DNA from 3 places in the Arthrobacter sp. MDB1-55 genome. Region 3 is predicted to be linked to each of the others. Evidence: predicted binding sites of a transcription regulator. Region 3 holds the regulator's gene; each other region holds the start of a gene.
The links. The regulator HrcA, encoded in region 3, represses chaperone genes, less so after heat shock. The targets are predictions, from matches to a motif close to TTNGCACTCGNNNNNNNCGAGTGCNAA.
Positions count from the first base shown of each region.

Region 1: the regulator HrcA is predicted to act here: its motif matches at 5,180-5,206, upstream of AC5RU3_RS02420 (FmdB family zinc ribbon protein).
Region 2: the regulator HrcA is predicted to act here: its motif matches at 4,258-4,284, upstream of AC5RU3_RS09305 (Hsp20/alpha crystallin family protein).

Region 1 covers NZ_JBNHID010000001.1:491,170-499,156, reverse strand. Annotated here, with positions in the region: gene AC5RU3_RS02450 (response regulator transcription factor) at 1-457, shown strand, start outside; gene AC5RU3_RS02445 (phosphotransferase) at 660-1,868, opposite strand; gene AC5RU3_RS02440 (hypothetical protein) at 1,888-2,625, opposite strand; gene AC5RU3_RS02435 (GNAT family N-acetyltransferase) at 2,875-3,498, opposite strand; gene galU (UTP--glucose-1-phosphate uridylyltransferase GalU) at 3,507-4,409, opposite strand; gene AC5RU3_RS02425 (5-formyltetrahydrofolate cyclo-ligase) at 4,482-5,150, shown strand; gene AC5RU3_RS02420 (FmdB family zinc ribbon protein) at 5,268-5,573, shown strand; gene cpaB (Flp pilus assembly protein CpaB) at 5,708-6,388, shown strand; gene AC5RU3_RS02410 (DUF4011 domain-containing protein) at 6,385-7,987, opposite strand, start outside.
Region 2 covers NZ_JBNHID010000002.1:431,123-439,109, reverse strand. Annotated here, with positions in the region: gene AC5RU3_RS09330 (FAD-dependent oxidoreductase) at 1-1,397, opposite strand, end outside; gene AC5RU3_RS09325 (hypothetical protein) at 1,427-1,993, opposite strand; gene AC5RU3_RS09320 (cysteine hydrolase family protein) at 2,142-2,714, shown strand; gene AC5RU3_RS09315 (hypothetical protein) at 2,715-2,918, opposite strand; gene AC5RU3_RS09310 (DUF4383 domain-containing protein) at 3,185-3,646, shown strand; gene AC5RU3_RS09305 (Hsp20/alpha crystallin family protein) at 3,749-4,189, opposite strand; tRNA gene AC5RU3_RS09300 (tRNA-Val) at 4,363-4,436, opposite strand; gene AC5RU3_RS09295 (DUF2630 family protein) at 4,584-4,829, shown strand; gene AC5RU3_RS09290 (flavodoxin family protein) at 4,890-5,498, shown strand; gene AC5RU3_RS09285 (formate/nitrite transporter family protein) at 5,588-6,439, shown strand; gene AC5RU3_RS09280 (hypothetical protein) at 6,436-6,687, opposite strand; gene ku (non-homologous end joining protein Ku) at 6,684-7,526, opposite strand; gene AC5RU3_RS09270 (SRPBCC family protein) at 7,573-7,987, shown strand, end outside.
Region 3 covers NZ_JBNHID010000001.1:1,088,770-1,096,756, reverse strand. Annotated here, with positions in the region: gene AC5RU3_RS05240 (PhoH family protein) at 1-371, opposite strand, end outside; gene AC5RU3_RS05235 (GerMN domain-containing protein) at 746-1,708, shown strand; gene AC5RU3_RS05230 (16S rRNA (uracil(1498)-N(3))-methyltransferase) at 1,746-2,501, opposite strand; gene dnaJ (molecular chaperone DnaJ) at 2,515-3,642, opposite strand; gene hrcA (heat-inducible transcriptional repressor HrcA) at 3,709-4,725, opposite strand; gene AC5RU3_RS05215 (DUF3097 domain-containing protein) at 4,871-5,722, shown strand; gene AC5RU3_RS05210 (DUF4870 domain-containing protein) at 5,839-6,270, shown strand; gene hemW (radical SAM family heme chaperone HemW) at 6,275-7,504, opposite strand; gene lepA (translation elongation factor 4) at 7,532-7,987, opposite strand, start outside.

The DNA.
Region 1 (7,987 bases), 600 kb from region 3:
TACGACACCGGTCATCATCCTGTCTGCACGCAGCTCGGTGGACGACACAGTAGCGGGCCTGGAGGGCGGAGCGGACGACTACATGTCCAAGCCCTTCAGATTCGAGGAGCTGCTCGCGAGGGTGAGGCTGCGGCTCCGCCAGGAAGCTCCATCCGCTGACACCTCCGTGCTCTCCTACAAGGACCTCCAACTGGATCTCCGGTCCCGCAGGGCTCTTGTCAACGGGAAAGAAGTGGATCTCTCCGCGCGGGAATTCGCGCTCGCCGAGGCCTTCCTGCGTAATCCCGGCCAGGTCCTCAGCAGGGAACAACTGCTCTCACGCGTATGGGGCTACGACTTCGACCCGGGCTCCAACGTGGTCGACGTTTATGTGCGCTACCTGCGGAACAAGCTGGGTGCCGAGCGATTCGCCACGGTGAGGGGTATGGGGTACCGCCTGGTTGCGGACGATTCCTGATACCGCCACCCCATAGGTTCGTCGGGTTCGTCCGGTTCGTTGGGTTTGGACGTGGTCGGACCCGGGTGCGGTTGGGGGAACGCACCCGGGTCCTTGGGAGGTGGCCTGCAGAACAACCTGTTGTCTGCGAGGGCCACGGGTCTGGTACTCCAAGCATGGCGCCCCACTGTGAGAACTTGAGGAGAGCCCGATGAGAAAACTCTCACGAAGCCGGAGAAGTCCCATCCGGCTTCAGAAAGTCCTCGGCCACGCGCAGTCTGCCCAACGCGTCGGCCCTCCACGTGCCGCTGACGGCGTCCTGCCCTGGCCTTCGCGCACCAGCGATCAGGGTTAGTGCCACTCCTGCCGCCCGTGCCCGAAGCGCGAACGGGTTCGTTACCTCTTCAAAGGCCTGCTGGAACCGAACCAACGCCGCAGGCACTTCGGTGTAGCGCGCGTCCACGCACGGCAGAACGGCAAGATGCGCCAGGAAACACGCCAGATCGTCCACAAGGTGGCCAGGGCCTACGCTGTCGAGATCGAGTACGCCCGTGACAGAGCCGTCCCGCACCAGGAGGTTTCCCTCGTAGAAATCCCCGTGGGTGGGTACCACAGGACCTGATGGAGCGGCACGGATCATCTCCTCCACCCGGGAGGCAAGGACGAGGATCCGCTCGTTTTCTGCGGGAAGCACTACTGCTGCAGCGCGCGCGTAATCCTGGACGCGGGCAGACCAGGGCGGCCGCTCGGGAAGGTTTCTCGCCGTAGGCGGGAGCTGTGCGAGCAGGCCGACCAGCGCCCGGGGATCAAGCTCCGATGCGCCGTTCACCATGAGGCGTTGAGCCAGCGGAACACCCGGCACCGGCAGGGTCACGACAACATCGTGTGCAGGCGAGTCGACGGGCGGAGGAACAGGGATGCCCGCGTTGTGAAGCAGCTCGTGGCGGTGGCGAAGTAGGGCGGCACGGCCGTGTTGCACGACTTTGAGGAAACGGAGCTCCCCCGCAGCCTCGGCGCGCAGGACGGCCCGCCTCATGGGTCGGTACCCAAGAGTCGTGAGAGCGGCGGCGGGAACCCCGAAGAGATCACGGCCGACGGAAGGCGCATCACACGCCCACGGCAGATCCGGCAGAAGCGGATCATTGGGATGACTCCACACCAGGAGCGGGATGGAGCCTGGCCCCTCCAGCCGGACTGAACGACGGAAGTCACCCTCGATGTTCCGCGTGCTGACGCACAGAAACCCGTCGAAGGGCCCGTCCGCGCCATCGCATCGGACAGCATAGATACCCGTAATACCCGCGGCCGGCCGGTGATGCAGCCCCCTCAGCGACCACGCCTCCAAGGTACCCAGCAGGGCACCTGCCGCTGCAGAAAGGGCCGGCTCGATGGCCGGCCCTTCCAACAATTCACGTTCGTCGGTCTCGGACACTGAACGCCGAGTCCGGCAGTTACGCCCGACGACGCTGGAGGACTTCGTCCAGGTTCATCCGGGGAGCTGGGGACACAGAAGTTTCCACCTTTGGAGCCACGGCAGCGTTCTTGATCGGGGTCTTTGCCTGCGGCTTCGGTGCCTCCGGCAGATCCAGCGGTGCCGGATCTTCCCGATCAGCCTTCGGAGCCTCGACATAGGTGGGCTTCGGAACTTCGACCGGCTGCCAGGGCATGCCCGTGCCGGCCGGCTTCTCGCCCGCTTCAGCTGCCACTGCCAGGGCCGCGGCCCGCAACTCGGCTGCCGTGAACTGAACGGGCGCAGGAGCCGACGCCTGAACGTCGTCGTTCTTGTCCTCAGCTTCCGCGGATTCCTCCGCATTGAACAGCGTGGTGGGCCGGTGAACTACCGGTGCATCGGATTCCTCCTGGCGCACGATGCGTTCCGGAGCGCCAGCGTCCGGCTGCGGCGTACGACGGCGGCCCCTCACCGCCAGCGTGCGAAGCGTCACAACGCTCGCGATGGCGAGCACGAGAGCGAACACGGGAACCACCGAAGCGACCAGCTCCACGACGGCAAGCACAGAGGTGACCAAAGCAATTACCAGCGCCGTCGCTCCAACCAGTGCAATGGCGACTCGATCCCAGCGGATCCTGAAATTGGCGGCCGATCCTCCGACCCGGGATGACCCGCCTGCCTTCCCTGCGGTCGATGGCCCTGTCACGGACTCTGAATCGTCGGCGGCGGACCTGGTCATGACGCTCCTTTGCAACACGGCGTCCCCGGTTGTCGTGGCTGAGAATGCGGAATGTACGGGGCCGGCCACGGGGAAAGGCTGCCGGCTTCGCAGCAAATATGGAGCAACCCAAATGAGCCAGAGCCCGACGATCGCCGCCAGTACAACTGAGCTGTTCAGAGAGAAGTCCACCTACAAAACGTTAGGAGCAGATGTCTCGTGGGTCCCTCATTGACCGCGGTGTGTCCGACGGTAAATCGAATAGTTTGGCTACAGCCGCGGCGCGGTTTCCTGCCACCGACGCAACAGGCCGCCGGGGGTCTCCTCCGCAGTCAACGCGAAAGAGCGATGGTCCGCCCACGAGCCGGCGATATGGAGGTACGACTTCCGGATTCCCTCGTCTCGGAAGCCGAGCTTTTGTACTACCCGCAGGCTCGCGGCATTCTCCGGCCGGATGTTGATTTCCATGCGGTGCAAGCCCAGTTGCCAGAAACAGTAGTCCGTCACCAGGGCGACCGCGGTGGGAGCAATTCCCCTGCCCGCCCGGTCCTTGTCCACCCAGTAGCCAAGAGTGGCGGTCAGCGCCGAACCCCATACCATTCCTGAAACGGTGAGCTGGCCGACCATCTCCGGCCGGCCGCCGCCCTCGGGCCTCTCCGCTATGACAAACGGCATGGCCGAGGCGGCCCGCACCTGGGCATTCAGTGCACGGACCATCTCATGGTACGTGGGCAGATAACCGCCCGGAGCGGGGTTGGAGGCTTCCCACGGCGAAAGCCACTCGAGGTTACGCTGGCGAACCCTCGTCCACTCGCTCTTGTCGCGATGACGGAGCGGACGAAGAACAATGTTGCCGGCTTCCAGGGTGACCGGCCAGGCGAACCGACCCCACATTTCCGTGCTTAGCCGTCCATGGAGTCAGTGAACTCCTGCAGCCACTTCCTCAGGTCCGGGCCGAGGTCTTCGCGCTCGGAAGCGAGAGTTACTACTGCCTTGAGGTAGCTCAGCTTGTCTCCCGTGTCATACCGACGTCCGCGGAAGACGACGCCGAAGACGCCCGAGCCTTCCCCGTCGGCGGCCGCAAGGGTCTGCAGCGCGTCGGTCAGCTGGATTTCGCCGCCGCGGCCCGGCCCCGTCTCTTCGAGTACTTCGAAGACCCGGGGATGCAGGACGTAACGCCCAATGACTGCAAGGTTGGACGGCGCCTCAGCAACCGACGGCTTCTCGACGAGCTTGTTGACCCTGACGTAGCCCTCCCCTTCCAGTGAGGAGACGTCCGCGCAGCCGTAGGCGCTGATCTGATCCGGATCGACCTCGATAAGAGCGATGACAGAGCCGCCGGTTTTGGCCTGGACGTCGATCATCGTTTCGAGGAGTTCATCCCGTTCGTCGATGAGGTCATCACCGAGGAGAACCGCAAACGGTTCGGCTCCAACATGAAGCCTGGCGCGAAGGACCGCGTGGCCGAGACCCTTGGGATCGCCCTGGCGAAGGTAATGGATATCGCCCAGTTCGGAAGCCCGGCGAACCGACGCAAGCTTTTCGAGATCGCCCTTGTCCTCGAGAGTCTGCTCAATGAAGGGCACGCGGTCGAAGTGGTCTTCAAGTGCCCTCTTGTTGCGTCCGGTGATCATCAGAATGTCATTGATGCCGGCGTCGACAGCTTCTTCTACTACGTATTGGATAGCCGGCCGGTCCACGACCGGAAGCATTTCTTTCGGCATGGCCTTGGTTGCAGGCAGGAATCTGGTCCCCAGGCCAGCAGCAGGAATGACGGCCTTGTTCACTCTTGGTCGCTCAGTCATGCATCAACACTACATAATCGACCGCTCAATGGATGCACGTGCGACGCAGCGGAGTCCCTGTACAGTGCCAGCATGGATCCGTCTGCGCCATCGTCAATACCCCAAGCGAGTTCTTCGGCCCTCAAGGAGGAATTACGGCGCGCGCTGCGGGAGCGGCGTCGTCGTCTGCGGGGTGAGGAGCAGCAGGCCGCGGCAGCGGCGCTGGCTGGTCAGGTGCTCGACTGGCTGCGCACCGGACCGTCTGCGGTGAATTCCACAGAAAGTTCCGCAGAAAGCAGTGTCATTGCCGCCTACCTGTCAACACCGCCGGAACCCGGCACCGAGGTGCTGCTTCCTGCCCTGGTCGAGGCAGGTTACGACGTCGTGGTGCCCGTGTGTGAACCCCGGTACCAGTTGAGCTGGGTGCGGTGGAGGCCCGGAGTCCAGCTAGCCAAGAGCCCCCGGGCGCCGCTCTGGGAACCTGTCGGAGAACGCTCCCATTTCGAGGCCCTGTTGCCGTTCCGGCTGGTGCTTGTTCCTGGCCTTGCCATGGACGAAGGAGGAAACAGGATCGGTCAGGGGGGTGGGTATTACGACCGTTTCCTGGCGCAACTCATGCTTGAACAGCCTGAGGTGCAACAACTCGGGTACTTGTACGACGAGGAGATCCTGCCCGCCGGAAGCGTTGAAGCCACTCCGCTCGACATGCCGCTGCCGGGTGCCTTCACTCCCGCTCGCCTGTACCACTCTTCCCCGCGCTGATAGGCATCATGACACTGGGCAGTGTAGAATTGGCACTCGGACGGGTTGAGTGCCAAGTTCTGATCGGCTACGGCACCGGCACGGCCCACAAACAGCTTTCCCACAGGAGGATTGTCCATGCCTACATACGCTTACGCTTGCAGGGACTGCGGCCACGCCTTCGATGTCCAACAGTCATTCTCGGATGATTCGCTGACGGTCTGCCCCGAGTGCGAGGGCCGGTTGCGCAAGAAGTTCAACAGCGTCGGCGTCGTCTTCAAGGGCTCGGGTTTCTACCGCACCGACTCGCGATCGACCTCCTCGTCGGTTGAAACCGGAGCGTCACCGAAGCCGTCCTCGACGCAGTCCACTGCGGACAGCTCGTCTGCTTCCTCCGGGACCAAGACTGGAACGAGTACGCCCGCAGCAGCGGCTCCAGCCTAAGCCGCCCGGATCCGAAAAACTCCTCCGCCTCGGGAAGACCGGTTGTCCTGCACAGCCTGTTCTCCCGGGGCGGTTTTTCCACATGAGGCCGGTATGTGCGGCGCCGGATCCAGGGCATTCCTAGCGTTGGATTCATGAATAAGCCAGCTCCCGCCATCAAACCTCTGCAAAGCCGATTTCGCGCCTTCATCTTTCGGAAACGGCGTCTTCTTGCTGCCGCCGCACTGTGTGCGGCGGCAGGAGTGGCCGTGGAAGCGCTGCTGCCCCACGAACCGGCAACGATGGAGGTAGTCGCTGCGTCAACGGACCTGCCGGTGGGCACGGTGCTTACCGAGGACCAGCTCGCTCTTGTCAGGGTGCCCGAAGCGGCCGTCCCGGAGCACTCCTTCACAGCACGTGAGCTCGTTGCCGGCCAGCAACTGGCAACCCCGGTCTACGCCGGCGACGTGCTGGCCCAGAATTTCCTTGTGGGCGCAGGCCTCCTTGCCGGGAGCCCGAAAGGTACCGTTGCTGTCCCTCTCCGACCCGCTGATGCCTCCACGGTGCAGTTGCTCTCGCCGGGCCAGCGAGTGGATGTGGTCCACAGTACCGGTAACGGGTTCGAGACATCCGCAAAGAACACTGTGCTGGCGCGCGGGCTTCCTGTGCTCTGGACATCGGATGAGCCCGGCGCCGGTCCGTTCGCACCGCCCTCGGGGTCTGAGGACGGCCTTGTGGTTGTCGCGGCGAATCCAGACGAGGCAGCAGCACTGGCCGGTGCATCAAGCACCGGCCAGGTTCACCTTGTTCTCACTGCGGAGGGCGACGCGAGCTAGCTCCAGTGCGGAGGCTTCTGCTCCTTCAACCACTCCTCGTGGTTGCCGTCATCGTCATTCCACGATCGGGGGTCATCCTCAGCCGCGCGCTGTGGCAGAACGTCACCGTGCGGGGCAGTGCTGGTGGTGGCTTCGGAACTCGGTTGCGCTACTGCGGCAGGAGCCTTCGCGGCGTCCGAAGCATCCTCCGACGTGTCGTTCGGTTCACGGTCGGCAGTTTTGTCTTCCCCGATGGCCTGATCAGCAGTCCGATCTTCCCCGGCGGCCTGCTCCTGCTCGGCTCCGTTGTCCATGGCGTCTCCGTTTCCTGCCGGCGTCTCCTGAACTGCCCGGAGTGGATTCTGACGGACAGGCCCTTCCAGACCAAGATATCCCGAGATTCGTTCAGCACACCCTTCCGGATCAGTGAAGACTTCAATGGTCCACAACGGCATGTAGCGCCAGCCCATCCGTTCCAGAAGCTGCGGACGGATCCGGCTTCGCTCCCGTACCGTCATGCCACGATAGCGGTCCGAGCCGTCCGACTCGATGGCGACGGGTTGAACGAACACGTCCTCGCCGTTGCCCGCGCCACCCGTTGATGCGGCAACGATGTCGAGCACGCCGTCGTAATTGCTGTGCACAGCTGCCCCACGGTGACGGAGTCGCTCCACGAGATCCGCCACCAACGGATCCTCGTTGGCCGATTCCTGCTGGCCGCTGGCGGCAGAAGGAGCATCCGTGGACAGTTCCCGGCGCAGGAGCTCGTAGAAGTCGAGGGCGCCATGGCCCAAGCGCTCAGGATCGAGGTCCTCGGGGCGGAAGCAGGTAAGCACGTGCAACCGGTGCCGGGCACGAGTCATCGCCGCCACGAACTTCCCCCGGCCATCCGGAGCAGAAAGCGGTCCGAAATTATGCAGCGCGCGCCCGTGCGGCGTCCGCCCAAACCCCAACGAGAAGATGACGGCGTCCCTGGTGAGGCCGGCGGCGCGGTCGATCGGGACGACCCGGAAGGACTCGTTGCCGGGTTTGAAGAAATCAGCAGCCCACGGCGCATCTGCCATCGACAGCCGCACAGCCTCACCGACGCGCTGCGCATGGCGTGCGCTGGCTGTGACCACTGCAAGCGAGAAGCTCGGCCGGCGGCGGATGTGTTCGAATACCAGGTCCACAACCCGGGTGACCTCGGCAGCGACGCTCTCAACGCCGTCCTGGTCCGAGCTTGGCATACCCGTTCCATCGGGCAGGTACTCGACCGTCAAAGCCCGCTCGACGCCCGTGATCTCCGACCCGGAGGGCAGGCGTGAGAGCTCGTTCCCGTAGAACCGCTCGCTGAGGAATCGGATAAGCTCCTTGTCGACCCCGCGATAGACGTCCCGAAGCGCGAGCGAGGGCAGCACCGCAGCAAGCGCCCGGTAGGCGCTCGGAAGGTGCTCCGGCGTGTTACGGCGCCCGTCTTCGACCGAGACGGTGAAGCTGCGGGGTCCGCCGAGGCGGTCGTCGCCGAAAGCGATGACCTGCCGCGACCTGGCCAGAGCGGGCACCACCGACTGCAGGGAGATCGATTCGGCATCGAGCACGATGACGGCGTCGAATGTCTTGTCCTGCGGAAGGACCAGG
Region 2 (7,987 bases), on a different contig from region 3:
TCCGCGTCGTTCCAACTCAACACCCCGCCAAGATGGGTACAGACCGCGGAGACCCGGTGGGTGATTCCCGCGATCTGGCAGATACCAACCGGTCGGGCACCCTCCCGCACCACCACGCCCTGGCCCTCGGGCGGTTGCGCATGGGATGCGCGCACCAGTCCACCGAGCCAGCCGCTCACCATCTCTACTCCGACGCCCGCATTGGTTTTGGCGGTGCTCAGTGCGTCCTGCTTGCCTACTCGGGTTTTGTAGAGTTCCTTGGCCCACGGCATGTTGCCTCCAAGGATCTCTGCGGAGAGGGCCAGGGCGGCAGCGACGCCATTGGTGAAACCCCACTTGTTGAAGCCGGTGGCGGCATAGATGGCCTGCCCACCGATGGGCATCCTGCCAACATAAGGGACGGACGACGCCGGAGTGTAGTCCTGCGCGGACCAACTGAAGGATGGTTGCGCGGTGGGGAAGTGCTCCTGCGTCCAGCGGATGATGTCGTCGACCAGGGACTGGGTATGTGCCTGACGTCCGACTGTGTGTCCGTTGCCGCCCACGATGAGGTACGGGCGTCCTTCGACAGTGGCGTTACGCAGGGTCCGCGAGGGTGAATCAACTGAGAGGTACATGGCACCGGGAATTTCATCCTGCACAGTGAAGGCGACCGCGTAGGACCGGTGCGGTTGCAGGACGGAGAAGTGTCCGCCGCGGTCCAGGATCGGCGTCCCGGTGGCGACGATGACATTCGCCGCGGTTACCTCGCCGCGCGACGTTTGAAGCGTAGTTCGTTCCCCCTTTGTGCTTCCGGCCTTCACTCCGGTGACGCGCACGTCCTCGACCAGTTCGCCGGAATGTTTACGCAGGTCGGCCGCCAGCGCGGAGAGAACTTCCATCGGATGGACCTGAGCCTGGCCGGCCGCGCGCAGTGTGCGCGTCACGGGAAAAGGAAGGTCCGACGAGGAGTCCTCCAGTACTGCAGTGAGCCCGGAATTGGCGCATGCGTCACGCTCTTCGCTGAGGAGACGGGCGCCGTCGTCTGTTACTGCGTAGTTGACTGCATCCCGGACGTCATAACTGATGCCGTTCTCATCGCAGAACCGAAGGAGCCAGCTCTGGCCTTCCCGGTTGCCGGTCACGTAATGGCGAGCCAGGGCGGCGCCGTGATGTTTGATGATGGAGGACAACTGTGTGCCCTGCAGGAGGGACACCTTCGCGGTGCTGTTTCCGGTTGTGACTGCGCCGGCAGAGCGGGCTTCCAGGACTGCCACCCGCTGGCCGGATCGCGCGAGCAGTGTGGCGACGGTGAGGCCGGTGATACCGGCCCCAACCACCACCGAGTCGTACTGGCCACCCTCCTTGAAGGCATCGGTGGGTATGCGCGGCGCTGATTCGAGCCAAAGGGATTTCACGGCCAGTTCTCCTTCTGTAGTGCGGTTTCTTACCAGTCCAATTCGATGTGAATGTTGTCGGGTAGGTCTGCCGGAGCGGTGCCGAGATAGATCACTTCACCGCTGTCCAGATCACGCAGGAAAGTGTGGAAAGTGCCGGGAGGGGTCCTTCCGGCGATGGGGGGAAAGCCTTGTTCGGCGGAAACTTCTGCCTTGAATCCGGGGGTAGGCAGGCCTTCAGCATCCACAGTGAACCAGTCCCACACCGCACCCGTGGCCAGGTCGACGGCAAGTATTGCCCCCGCCGGCCAGCCCCGTGCAGGAGTGCGGTTGGGTGCCGGAACCTGGCGTCCGGCCGGTCGGTTGTAACCGGCCAGAAGCTCGCCGGTATCCGCCCGGACAAGCCCTACCCTCAACGGCAACCCGGCGGTACCGGGCGTGAATGCGGGAGTGCTCCACCATCCGCTGTAGAGGGTCCGCAGAGGAAACACGTCTCCCGGTTCCACCGCGACCGGCAGGGGTTGGAAGTAGGGCGGGGAGGCAACCTCGGAACTGCAGCCGGGAAGAACGACGACGGCGAGCAGCACCGCTAGGCCCCCCTGTCGCGTCGGTCGCACGATTGACCACCTCCGTGCGACCAACGCTAGACCCCGTGATCCAACCCCTCAAGGGCCGGTGGGCTTGAAACTGCTCCGTCCTGATCTGAGGACAACAACTAAGTATGCTGTCTGAAGTTGGAGGACCCATTCGGGAAGGATTTCGGACATGACGGCTGCGCTACTGGTCATCGACATGCAGAACGCATTCTTTGAGGACGAGACCCTCGGGAAGCAGAAAGAACCGCTGGTTCGGGCGTGCAACGCAGCCATCGCGGATGCTCGTGGAGCCGGTACGCCCGTGTATGTGATCCGGACCGAGCACCAGCGGGATAAATCGACCTGGACGTTGAGCATGCTCGACGACGACCAGGGTTTCCTCTTCAGCGGGACGGAGCAAGCCGAACCGGTCGAGGGATTGCAGATTGAGGGGCTTCCAGAGATGGTCAAGACCCGCGACAGCGCATTCTTCGGAACGGATTTACTGCAGCGTCTACGGAACTTGAGCGTGGATACCGTTGTGCTTGCGGGGGTGGCAACGCATAACTGTGTGGCTCAGACTGCGGCGGATGCCTACGCCAATAACTTGCGGGTGGTGTACGCCGAGGACGCTATCGCCTCAACCAACGAGGAGTATGCGCAGAACGTCTTGGGCGTGCTGACTGATGAATACCGCCAGCGGCTCATGGGCGCGGAGGCGGTCAAGCAATTGTTCCTGGACCGTGCCGGTTATACGGCGTGATCAGAAAGCGACGCTGTAACCATCCTCCCGGTGGAAGAGTCGTCGCCCGGCCCCATCATCCATGCGCACCCAGACCACTGACGCGTCCTCGGCGCGGTCCTCGAGGACACCCGTGACCTGATGCCCTGAGGTAGATCGCAGGGTAATCCGCTGACCGCGCTTGAGGGCGGAGAAGTCAGTCAGGGAGGCAGGTTCAATGCTCATGGAGGACCTTTCAACGTGTGATTACCGCCACAGTAAGGTGTCTGTCTGAATGTTCGGTGAACGAAAACTGGGTGAATCCCTAACAGCTGGGGAAAGAGTCATTCCCAACCTCAGACGGAGGTTTATCGAAAAGTTAACTAAGCTTGCTTTCTATTTGCGCGGTACTGTGGGATTCTTTGAATACCAGTGGCGGGAAATGCTGTTCATCAACTCGCGAGATCACAGGTCGGCGCCCCGCCCCGCCGGCAACTAGAGGGGATAGTTCAATGGCATCGACACACTCACCGGGCTCGGGCGTCGGGACCCGTACCAATATTCAAAAGGCTGCGCTCGCTGTTGGAGTTGTTTTCCTGCTCGTCGGCATACTGGGCTTCATTCCCGGGATAACCAGCGGCATGGACGAGCTTGCCTTCGCGGGCTCTGAGTCGAACGCGTTACTGCTCGGCATCTTCCAGGTCTCTATCCTGCACAACATCGTGCATCTTCTGTTCGGGATAGCAGGCATAGTGATGGCGAAGACCGCCACCGGAGCCTATAACTTCCTCCTTTGGGGAGGCGTAATCTACGCCGTTCTGTTCATCTACGGCCTCATCATTCCGCAGGATTCGGCGGCCAACTTCGTTCCCGTGAATGCGGCCGACAACATTCTGCACCTTGTCCTCGCTATCGCGATGATCGCCCTTGCGCTCGCGCTGCGGGACAAGCACCGTACAGCCGGGGCGCGGTAACCCTTCCCGGCATAGAAACTGATCAACTGAAAACAGAACGACGACGGCGGGTCGCAACCCGCCGTCGTCGTTCTGTGCGTTGTGGTCCGCGACAGGAGGGGTTTAGGCCTCCACTGCCTTGTCGCCTCGGACCGGCTGCGCGTCCTCGCCGGAGACAATCTCGATCTTGCGAGGCTTTGCGCGCTCGCTGACCGGAATGGTGACACTGAGGACACCGTTCTCATACCGGGCAGAGATGGCGTCAATGTCGATGCCTTGGCCGAGGTTGAGCTGGCGGAGGAAGGATCCGCTTTCACGCTCGCGGGTAAGCCACTTGACCCCCTCGGCATTGCGCAGGGTGCGCTCCGCGCGGATGGTCAGGAGCTGGCCGTCCACGTCGATGTCGACAGAGCCCGGGTCAATGCCCGGAAGGTCAGCGTTCAAGATGTAGTGGTCACCCTCGCGATAGAGGTCCATGGGCATCAGGCGCAGGCCTTGGCGGGGATCCAGAAGTGCGCCGGCCATACGGTCCAGTTCGCGGAATGGGTCGAATTTCATAGCCATGGTGGTTCACTCCCTGTGTGGTCTAGCTGTTACGAGTTGAGTCGTGTTCGCTCAACCCAGTCATTAAATTAGCACTCGAACCTTGAGAGTGCTAACACTTTTTGTTCGCCCACAACGAACGCTCACAGACACCAAAAAGCCCGCCCCGATGGAGCGGGACGGGCTTCGAACGGTGCCTGCGCGGGGCCTCGATCCCCGGGCCTTCCGCGTGTGAAGCGGATGCTCTACCAGACTGAGCTACACAGGCAAATAGTTCCCCGTTAGTTTAGGGCATCCACAGACGGATCACGCAAATGCGGGAAGCGGTAGATATCCAGGCTGCTACTAAGTAGCCTGACTAATCCGGGCTGTTCCAGCTGAAGCCCCGCCTCTGAAAGCCAGCGAAGGAGTTGTCATGAACGATCAGGACATTTTGGCGCGTATCCAGGCGCTTGTGGAGGAAGAACACACCCTGCGGGACGCCGCTCCGGGCGAGGGCGACCAGGGCGGTGACCGCCAAAGCCGGCTGCGGCGGGTGGAGGAACAACTGGACCAATGCTGGGACCTGCTCCGTCAACGCCGCGCCAAGGAAGACGCAGGGGAAAGCCCCCAGGAGGCAGAGGCCAGGCCTATTGATCAAGTCGAGGGGTACCGCCAGTAGCTCAGCCCGTCCATGACACGGGCGGCGACGAACACGGTGTACAAAGACCGAAAGGAACCCATGGATAATCTCAAGGCTTTTGCGCTGATCTGCACTCTGACACCATCGCCGGCGGACTCGAGCAGCGACCTCATGGCGAACCGTATCCTCGGGAAGCTGGAGGAGCAGGGGGTAACGACATCGTCGGCCAGGGTAGTGGACTACAACGTGGCGCCCGGCGTCGAAACCGACATGGGCAACGGGGACCAGTGGCCGCAGCTACGGCAGCAGATCCTCGATGCGGACATTTTCCTCCTTAGCGCCCCGATCTGGGTGGGACACATGAGCAGCCTCGGTCAGCGGGTGTTCGAACGGTTGGATGCCGACATCTCCTCCACGGATGATGCGGGCAGACCGATCATGTACGACAAGGTGGCCCTGACGGCCGTCGTCGGAAATGAAGACGGCGCTCACCACGTCACCGCCGAGATGCACCAGGGGCTGAACGACATCGGGTTCACCGTCCCCGCACAGGGCGGCGTGTACTGGGTGGGCGAGGCGATGCAGACGGTGGACTTCAAGGATTTGGACGAAATGCCCGACGTGGTCGCGTCGACCATCTCAGCGATGACGGCGAACGCAGTGCACCTCGCGAAGTCGTTGAAGGTGGCGTCCTACCCCGCCCCGTAAGCCCTAGCTCAAGTGAGTTCGCAGGGAGCACCCTGGCAGAGGGTGCTCCCTGCGAACTCACGAATCCTTCAAGGGAAAAAGGTAAGCGCTTGAGCGAGCACAAGAATGATGGCGACGCGCGGCGGAGCGAACTCGGCAGCACTGCCGGGCCGGTGGAGGATGAGATCGAGAAGTCGTTCGACCGCACCGTTGACGAGGGTGCCCAGCGGTTGCATCGAACGTTCGCCGACGTCCTCATCACCGGACTGTTTGGTGGTTTCGAGATCGGAATCGGCGTCCTGGCGTACTTGGCAGTGCTCCATGAAACCGGGAACCATTTACTGGCAGGACTGGCTTTCAGTGCCGGACTCATAGCGCTGCTGCTCGCGAAGAGCGAATTGTTCACCGAGGGTTTCCTCGTTCCGATCGCTGCAGTAACAGCCAAGCAGGCCACACTCGGGCAACTGGGCAAGTTGTGGGCCGGCACGCTGGCCGCCAATCTCGTCGGCGGGTGGATTTTCATGATGCTCGTGGTGACGGCTTTCCCGCAGTGGACAGGGACCATCACAAGCTCCGCTGAACACTACGTCCACGCCGACCTGAGCTGGCAGACGATATGTCTCGCAGTGCTGGGAGGAAGCACGATCACGCTGATGACGCGGATGCAGCATGGAACCGAGGCAATGAGCGGCAAGCTCGCGGCAGCGGTCGTCGGCGGTTTTCTGCTGTCAGGTCTGCAGCTCTTCCATTCAATCCTCGACTCGCTGCTGATTTTCGGCGCCATCCAGGTGGGCGCCGAGATCAGTTACCTGGATTGGCTGGGCTGGTTCAGCTACACAGTGGTGTTCAATATCGCCGGCGGGATTCTGCTGGTGACGGCGCTGCGGCTGGTGCGCGACCGAAAGCTCGTGGAGCGCGAACGGAAAGAGGCGCCCGTGGATCCCACTACTGCCTCCAGCTAGCTCTTCCGGGCCAGCCAGCCGAGTGTCAGGCTGCCCATGGTCCTGCGGAAGCCGCTCTCGCCTCGCGTCACCTCAAGCGCTGCCCATACCATCAGGCAGGCTGTGCTCGCGGCGGCGAGTGCCTTCCGGTTTTTCTCCTCCAGCGCCATCATGGATGCCACGCCAAGCATTGCCCACCCGACGATGGGCGCGTTCGGCTTCTGCGCGATTGTCTGCTGCCCCAGGTCGTTCCGGATGAATCCCATCATGCGCCTTTCTTCGAGGTGGCTTTCGCGGTTTTCTTCGTTCCCGCCGCGCTCTTCTTCTCGCGGTTTTTCTCCACGCTGCGGCGGAGCGCTTCCATAAGATCGAGGACGTTGCCGCCCTCCTGGTCGCCCGTCTCTCCGAACGTCTCGTCGGTGTCCAGCGCCTCGCCCTTCTCGAGTTTCGCTTCGATCAGCGTGCGGAGCTGCTCCTGGTAGTCGTCCTTGAAGTTCTCGGGATCGAAGTCGGAGGAGAAGGATTCCACCAGTGCCGCGGACATTTCCTTCTCCTTGGCGGAAATACGAACCTTCTCATCGAGGGAGGGGAAGGTGGCTTCGCGGACCTCGTCCTGCCAGAGGAGCGTCTGAATCATGAGTACATCCCCGCGGACGCGCAGGGCGGCCAGCCGCGACTTCTGCCGAAGCGAGAACTGGACGATCGCGGTGCGGTCCGTCTCCTCCAGGGTCCGACGAAGCAGTACGTAGGCTTTGGTGGACTTCGAATCGGGCTCCAGGTAGTAGGCGCGGTCGAACATGATCGGGTCGATCTGGTCGCTCGGAACGAACTCGACCACCTCGATCTCCCGGCTCTTCTCTACCGGGAGCGAAGCGAGGTCTTCGCTGGTGAGAACGACGGTGCGCTCGCCGTCGTCGTACGCCTTGTCGATGTTCTTGTATTCGACGATCTCGCCGCAGATCTCGCACCGCCGCTGGTAGCGGATCCGGCCACCGTCCTTGTCATGCACCTGGTGAAGGCTGATGTCATGGTCTTCGGTGGCGCTGTAAACCTTCACGGGCACGTTGACCAGCCCAAACGCTACTGCGCCTTTCCAGATCGCTCTCATGTTCCTAGTGAACCAGTGTTGCCCGTGCCGGTCTACGATTGCTTAGGTGAACTCCGAACCGATGGTTACCAAGACGCTCGCCGATGGAGAACCCGCCCTCTGGTTCGAGATGCGCTTCAATGCGCCGGCCAGGGTGCTGTGGAAGCACCTCACTGATCCCGAGAAGCTCAAGTACTGGTTTCCATGCGAGCTGGACATCCTGCCGCGTCCCGGTGCCGTGGTCACCTTCAAGTTCCCGGGCCAGAAAGCCATGGAAGGGACAGTTCTGGAGGCAGAGAAGCCGCGGCTGCTCGCCTATACGTGGGATGAGGAAGTCCTGCGCTGGGAAATCGAGGACGACGACGGCGGCAGCCTCCTCACGCTGACCAACACCGTCCAGGAGGGCCAGGATATCGCCCGCTCGGCGGCAGGCTGGCACCTGACCCTCATGGGCCTCGACGACTTCCTGAACGAACGCCCGC
Region 3 (7,987 bases):
TTGGGCCGGATGGTGCGGCCGCGCGACGAGAGAATGTTCATTGACAGGATCTCGGCCGGCTTCGCTGCACCCTGCGTCTTCAGCATGAACAGCAGCTGCTCGAGCACCTGCGCGGTTACCGGCGTCTGGTTTGCAGCAAGAGTGCGTACCTCACCGATCAGGCGCTCGGTGCGCCCAACGTCGGTCGCGGGACCCGTGATGGACAGTTCATTGCCGCGGACGTGCAGCTTGACGCCGGGAAACGCCCCTTCGATCATGGCAAGGGCCTCGTCGTTGGCGCCCAGGGCCTGCACCATCTGGTCGGCGGAATCGAATTGAATGACCCGGCTGTCCAGGCCGGCGGCCCCCATACCCACTGCGGAATCGGTCATAGTAGCGGCCCTTGAGCCTTCCATCTCTCCTTGTGTATGCCGGATCTTCCGGTGATCTACTGGTCCAGGCCTGCGAATAAGCCTCCTACAAGCGTACCGCCGCAGCCCTGCCACCGCTTGCGTGATGCAGGCCGATCATTCCCGGGGGTCCGAAAGGGTGAAGATCTCAGGAACGCAACGGCCCGATATCAATCGCGTTTCAGTCAGGCGGCGATTCGGGAAAACCGCACAGTAGCGGCCAGCACCTATGCCAAGCTGGATTGTGCTGCTCGCTGCGGCACCGGATGCTTCCGCGGCATTGCCGATTGTTGAAACAACAGCGGTGCTGCACCTATGCATTTTCATAACTTTGGATGAGAGGAGACGCCGAACACATGGCCGCCACTCCTCCTTCCGGAAACCGAACTCCAGGCCGCCATTGGAAGGGATCCATCGTCGTTGCAGCGGCGCTCTGCCTCCAGGCCTGCACCATCGGAGGACCGGCAGAGCCCACCTCGGAGCTGGGGACAGAGGCGGAGTTGCTCCTGGAATCGACTGCCAGCATGCCCGAGTTGGACGTGCAGAGCCCGACAGCCACCGACTCCGACGAACTCCTTCCCGTCTACTGGTTGGGAAGTGCGAACGGACTCCTCTACCGCGAGTTCCTGCCCGGTGAGTCCTCCGGGGATCCGATCGCTGACGCAGTCTGGGCAATGACAAGTTCGGAACCGCTCGACGACGACTACTACAGCCCCTGGCTGGAAGCATCTGCGGTCAATACATCGATCTCGCCTGACAACGTCATCACCGTCGACATCTCGTCAGACTCATTCGCCGCTGGAATCGGTGCTGATGTTGCCGGACGTGCTGTGCAGCAGCTTGTGTACACCGCGACAGCCGCGGCAGCCAACTCAGGGCTGATCATCAGTGGCAGTCCCAGCAGCGTGCGGCTGCTGGTGGACGGGAAGGCCGGCTACAAGGCGTTCGGCCATATCGAGCTGGGGTCTGTTCTTCAACGCGACGTGAGTGCTATTGCTCCCGTTTGGATCATCAATCCGCAGGACAGTTCCCTCAAAAACGACCGGACGGTCATCGTCCAAGGGAGCACCACGACAACTGATCCGAGCCTCGATTGGCGGATCCGCCGGGTGAATGCAGGCGGTGTTTTCACGGAGGATGTGGTCGCTGGATCCGTTCCCGTCGAGGCGGGCACGGGTGCCGTCGGACTCTATGAATTCAGCGTCTCCCTGGAAGAGGGGACATACCTTGTCGAGGTGTACGAATCGACGGGAGCCGACCCGGGCGAAGGGCCTGCCGCTGACACCATTGCAGATGACAAGCTGGTCAGCATCCGCTGACCAGCTTCAACAGCAGTGGCCCTTTGCCAGCGGCCTATTACCAGCGGCCCAGGAGCTGATTCAGGACGGCAATCGCCGCAGGTCCGGCGGTCGAGGCTCGCAGGACGTTGGTTCCCAACTGCACGGGAACGGCCCCGTGTTCCTCGAACAGGGTCACCTCCTGCGGGCTCACACCCCCTTCGGGCCCCACGATCACCGCCACTGTTCCCGTGTGATCCTCGGACCGGCGGTTCCAATAGCTCGCAAGGGAAATTCGCCCTTCCTCATGCAGCAGGACCGGGTGCGCTACATCGGCGAGCCAACGCCCCAGGCCCCTGCTGTCCACTGTGTCGAGGACCTCGGGCACACGGGTACGCCGGCTTTGCTTCGACGCTGCACGGACGACGGATTCCCACTTCGCCTGCCCTTTCACTGCTTTGTCTGCGCGCCACCTCACGATGCTTCGGTCAGCTTGCCACGGAACGACCGCGTCGACGCCAAGCTCGGTTGCGGCCTCGACTGCCATCTCGGCCCGATCACCCTTGGCAAGAGCCTGCACCAGGACGATGCGGGTCGCCGGCAGCGGTTCGAAGGAAACCGTATCCACTGTCATGACGACGGCCGCGCCGGACACATCGACGACGGTACAGCCCAGGCGGTTTCCCTCGCCGTCCAAGAGGTCCACCGTCTCACCGGCCACCACGCGTTTCACAGTGGCTGCATGGTGCGCTTCCGTTCCTCGCAGTGTGATGCTGCCGCCGGCAACGGCGGCCTGAACCTCCGCAGGATCGCCGAAGTATGCCTGGTTGGTCATGATTCTCTACCGGTCAGAGGTTGCCGAGGCGCTCGCGCAGCCGGGCGAAGACTCCTGATCCACTGCTTGCCAGCTGCCCCTCGGTGAACTGCTCACCACGCATTTCCGCGAGGCGTCGAAGCAGCTCTTCCTGGGCTGCATCAAGGTTCCGTGGAGTTTCGACGCTCAGGTGCACGAGAAGGTCTCCCCGGCCGTATCCCCGCAGATGTGTGACGCCGAGGCCCTTGAGCGTGATCACTTCTCCGGATTGGGTTCCCGGTTTGATGGTCAGTTCCTGGTCCCCGTCGAAGCTGGTCATCGTCACGGTGGTGCCAAGCGCCGCCGCTGTCATTGGCACGCTCAGGGTCGCGTGCAGGTCATCTCCTTCGCGGAGGAAGGTGGGATCGCTGTTGACCCGGATCTCGACGTACAGATCACCCTGCGGTCCTCCTGCAGTGCCCGCTTCACCCTGTCCGGCAAGCTGAATCCGCGTACCGGTGGCTACACCTGCGGGAACCTTGATGGTAAGACTGCGGCGGGAACGGATGCGGCCGTCGCCATTGCATTCGTTGCACGGATGGGGAATGACGGTGCCGTAGCCCTGGCAAGTGCCGCAGGTCGCCGTCGTCATGACCTGGCCCAGGATCGACCGGACCGCGCGCTGCACCTGCCCGGAGCCACCACAGATATCGCAAGTCTTCGGAGATGTGCCCGGCTGGGTGCACGATCCGTCGCAGGTGGGGCACACCGCAGCGGAGTCCACCTCGATCTTCTTGTTGGTGCCGAAGACGGCGTCCTTGAGATCAATGCGGACGGCTATGAGTGCGTCCTGTCCGCGCTGGGTCCGCGACGGCGGACCGCTGGGGCCGCCGCCTCCGAAGAAGGTTTCGAAGATGTCCTGGAATGCGAATCCGGGGCCGGCATAACCGCCGCCGAAGCCGTTGTCCGTTCCGTTCTCGTTTCCGGTGGTGTCATAGACGCGCCGCTTCTGCGGATCAGAGAGAACTTCATAGGCGCGGGTCACCAGCTTGAATTCCTCAGCTGCTTCCGGCCCGGAGTTGACGTCCGGATGAAGTTTGCGGGCCAGCTTCCGGTAAGCCTTCTTGATCTCTTCGCCACTGGCGTCGCGTGCAACACCTAGGACCTCGTAGTGATTACTCACTCCTGCACATCACTTCCTGTAATCTCACCGCGCGAGCGGCTCTGGTTCAAGGGGTCCGTCATCCGTTCATGACTCATCGAGGATGCGGGAAAGATAACGGGCCACCGCCCTGACGGCGGCCATGGTGGTGGGGTAGTCCATTCTGGTGGGTCCGAGGACTCCCACCTTGGCAAGGGCGTCCGGCCCGTATCCCGTGGCGATCACCGAGGCCTCTGCAAGGCCACCGTACGGGTTTTCACGACCAATGCGGACGGAAACGCCGAGGGCATCCTGCTCCATTTCGGAGAGCAGCCGAAGCATGACCACCTGTTCCTCGAGGGCCTCCAGCACAGGGCCGATGGTCAACGGGAAGTCCAGGGTTGAGCGGGCAAGGTTGGCCGTTCCTGCCATGACGATCCGATCTTCCCGGTTCGCGGCGGAGAGATGTTCCAGGCCGTGCGCCAGTGCCTGGCCCAGCGACTGGAGTGCGGGCGGCAGCTCGGCCACACAGGACGCCAGTTCCGAAGGAAGCGACGGTAGGCGCACGCCCGACACTTTGGTCAGGAAGCGCTGACGCAGATCGGCCAATTCGTTTTCATTTGCGTCGGCAGGGACGGGCACGACCCGCTGCTGCACCGCCCCGTTGGTGGAAATGAGCACCACCAGCACGCGGCCGGGCGCGAGCAGTACCAGCTCGATGTGGCGGACGGACGCTGCGCCCAGATGTGGGTATTGAACGACCGCGACCTGATTGGTCAGCTGTGCGAGGAGCCTTACCGTGCGGTCCAGGACGTCGTCCAGGTCATCGGCACTTTCCAGAAGGGCACGGATGGCACGCTTCTCGGGCGCGGATAACGGCTTCACTTCAGCGATGCGGTCGACGAACAGCCGGTAACCCTTGTCAGTGGGAATGCGGCCGGAACTGGTGTGCGGGGCGGTAATGAGGCCTTCCTCTTCGAGGAGCGCCATATCATTGCGGATGGTAGCCGAGGACACGCCGAGCTGGTGCCGCTCAACCAGGGCCTTGGACCCTACCGGCTCACGGGAATGGACGTAATCCTCGACGATGGCACGCAGGACTTCAAGCCGCCTGGGCTCGCTCATATTCACCTCCGATATACCGCATTGCCCACTCAACGAGTTAGCACTCAACACGCCTAAGTGCCAAGTCTAATACGATCGCTGCGATTGTTAGCATTGGCTCTGCCTGTTCCAGCGGGCAGGGATTTGCGGAAGCGAGCGAAATCACATGTCGTATCACCAGTGGGGCGCACAGGACATTTCCCAGCCCCGACGCGTCGTCCTTGAGAAGGTTGAGGCGCGTCCGGGCATCGTCCTAGAGGACGTTCAAAGCGGGTTCGTCGGCGAGATACTTCGTACTGAGAAGTCCGGCGGTATGCATGTCATGATCCTCGAGGACCGCCGCGGCAAACGGCGGACCTTTCCCCTGGGATTCGGTTTTCACCACGAGGGCTCCCCCGTTGAGATGGTTCCCGCGCTGCAGCGCACCGCAACGCCCCAGCGCACAGCCTCGGGCTCGGTCCGCGTTACCGGCCAGCGTGCCCGAACAGCCCGCGCGAGCAGAATCTGGGTCGAGGGCAAACACGATGCGGAGCTGGTCGAGAAGGTGTGGGGCGATGATCTGCGGGTTGAGGGCATCGTCGTCGAGCCCTTGCACGGGGTCGATGACCTGGCAGGGGCGGTCCGCGACTTCGCTCCCTCACCCGGAAGGCGCCTCGGTATCCTCGTTGATCACCTTCTGCCCGGAACCAAGGAAGCTCGAATCGCCGAACAGGCCATGAAAGTGACCGGTGCAGCGCTCAATGTGTTGATTGTGGGGCACCCCTACGTCGATGTGTGGCAGGCAGTGAAACCGCGTGCTCTCGGATTGGAGGCGTGGCCCGTCATTCCCCGCGGAGAGGACTGGAAAACAGGGATACTGACGCGGCTAAACTGGCCGTGCTCCTCCCAGGCGGATATCGCCAACGGCTGGAAGCGCATTCTGAGCGGCGTAAACACCTACGCGGACCTCGAACCCTCTCTGCTGGCCCGGGTCGAAGAGGTCATCGACTTCCTTACCGGGCCGGGGCCGAACGCGTAGCCCCAGCATCGCTGTAAGTCGTGGGAACTGCACGGGCACGCTTCACCCAGTACCCTTAGACAGTAAGTTCTGCGCGGAATGCGCGGTGAAGCCCTATCAGTCCGAAGGAATTTTCGTTGTCCAACAGCGCTAATCGGCGCGGTGTCGCACAGACTCCTCCCGCCTCCCAGGACAGAACTACCTCCTTCCAGGGTGCCAGTCCAAGCGCTCCCGCGCTGACTCCCTCCGAGGATCGCCAATGGGCGACCCTCGCCCATTTTCTCGGGATCCTGGGGTTTGTGCCGTCTCTGGTTATCTTCCTCATCTATCGGGACCGGGGGCCCTTCACGGAGCAGGAATCGAAGGAAGCCTTCAACTTCACTTTCCCGCCGAGCATCCTCGCAGCCGTATGCCTGCTGCTGTCCCTGCTCCCGGGCATTGGGGGGCTTTTCGCCGTCCTGAACGCCCTCATCTGGGTTACGCTCGCGGCCTTCTCGGTGGCAGCCGGCATCCATGTGAACCGCGGCAGGCCTTACCAGTACCCCTTCAATCTCCGGATCTTCCACTAGGACGTCAGTCCGGCAAAAGGCGACGGACCACGCCATCGGCTAGTAGCCGCCCGCGATCACTCAGGATCACGGCGCCCTTGAACGCCGCCACAGGGTCGATGAGACCATCAGCTATCAGCCCTGCTACAGCCCTGCGTCCCGGGGATTGCAGGTTCTCCGTCGGGTAACCATCAGCAAGCCGGATGCGAAGCAGAACGTCCTCAACGTAGCGGGCGTCCTTGTCCAGAACTTCACGTCCGGCCGCGGGCGACTCGCCTGCCGCAAGTCTCTGAGCATAAGCGGCAGGATGCTTGACGTTCCACCAACGGGTCCCCCCGATATGTGAATGCGCGCCCGGCCCTGCTCCCCACCAGTCATGGCCTTTCCAGTACGCGATGTTGTGGCGGCACTGATCCTCACCGGAGCGGGCCCAGTTACTTACCTCGTACCACGCCATTCCGGCCGACTTGAGCAGGGTGTCGGCGAGTTCGTACTTGTCGGCGTGGTCGTCGTCGTCGACCATGGGCACCTGACTGCGCCGGATACGGCGGGCCAGCGCGGTGCCGTCCTCGATGATGAGGGCATAAGCGGACAGATGATCCGGTTCGAGGGCAAGCGCCGCTTCCAGGGACGTCCGCCAGTCCTGAAGGTCCTCGCCCGGTGTGCCGTAGATCAGATCCAGGCTCACCTTGAGCCCGGCAGCACGCGCCCACTCGACGGCAAGGGGGACCCGCGCCGGCGAGTGGGTTCGGTCCAGCACCGCGAGAACGTGGGGCACAGCGGATTGCATGCCGAATGACACGCGGGTGAAACCTGCACGCGCCAGTTCCTCGAGGGATTCAGGCGTGACGGAGTCGGGATTGGCCTCGATCGTCACCTCGGCTCCCGGTGCCAGGCCCCAGATGTCGACGGCGGTGCGGAGTACCCGTGCCAGGTCCGCCGAGGGCAGGAGCGTGGGTGTCCCTCCGCCGAAGAAGACTGTGCTCAGCGGGCGGTCGGCAACACCTGAAGCGGCAAGCGCTCCGGCCGCAAACTGGAGCTCCTGCTGCACCGTGAACGCGTAATTGGCCTGCGACGCTCCCCCACCGAGTTCAGCGGCGGTGTACGTGTTGAAATCGCAGTACCCGCAGCGAACAGCGCAGAAGGGGATGTGAACGTACAGGCCGAAATCACGCTCGGCGGAGCCGGCTGCCGCGGTGGGCGGCAGAGCGCCGTCGGATGGAGCGGGGTCGCCGAGAGGCAGCGCGCTAGGCATTGGCGCTCCGGAAACCAGATACTGCTGTCACTTCTTCGCTTTGTCCTTGGACTCATCCGACGACAACGCGGCAATGAACGCTTCCTGGGGGACTTCCACGCGCCCCACCATCTTCATGCGCTTCTTACCCTCTTTCTGCTTTTCGAGCAGTTTGCGCTTTCGGGTGATGTCACCGCCGTAGCACTTGGCCAAGACGTCCTTCCGGATAGCCCGGATGTTCTCCCTCGCGATGATGCGCGCGCCGATGGCCGCCTGAATGGGAACCTCAAACTGCTGACGCGGGATCAGTTCACGCAGTTTCCCCGTCATCATGACGCCGTAGGCATATGCCTTGTCCCGGTGGGTGATGGCGGAGAAGGCATCAACCTGCTCGCCTTGGAGCATGATGTCCACTTTGACCAGGTCGGCCACCTGGTCGCCGTCGGCCTTCCAATCCAGAGAGGCGTACCCGCGGGTCCTGGACTTCAGCATGTCGAAGAAGTC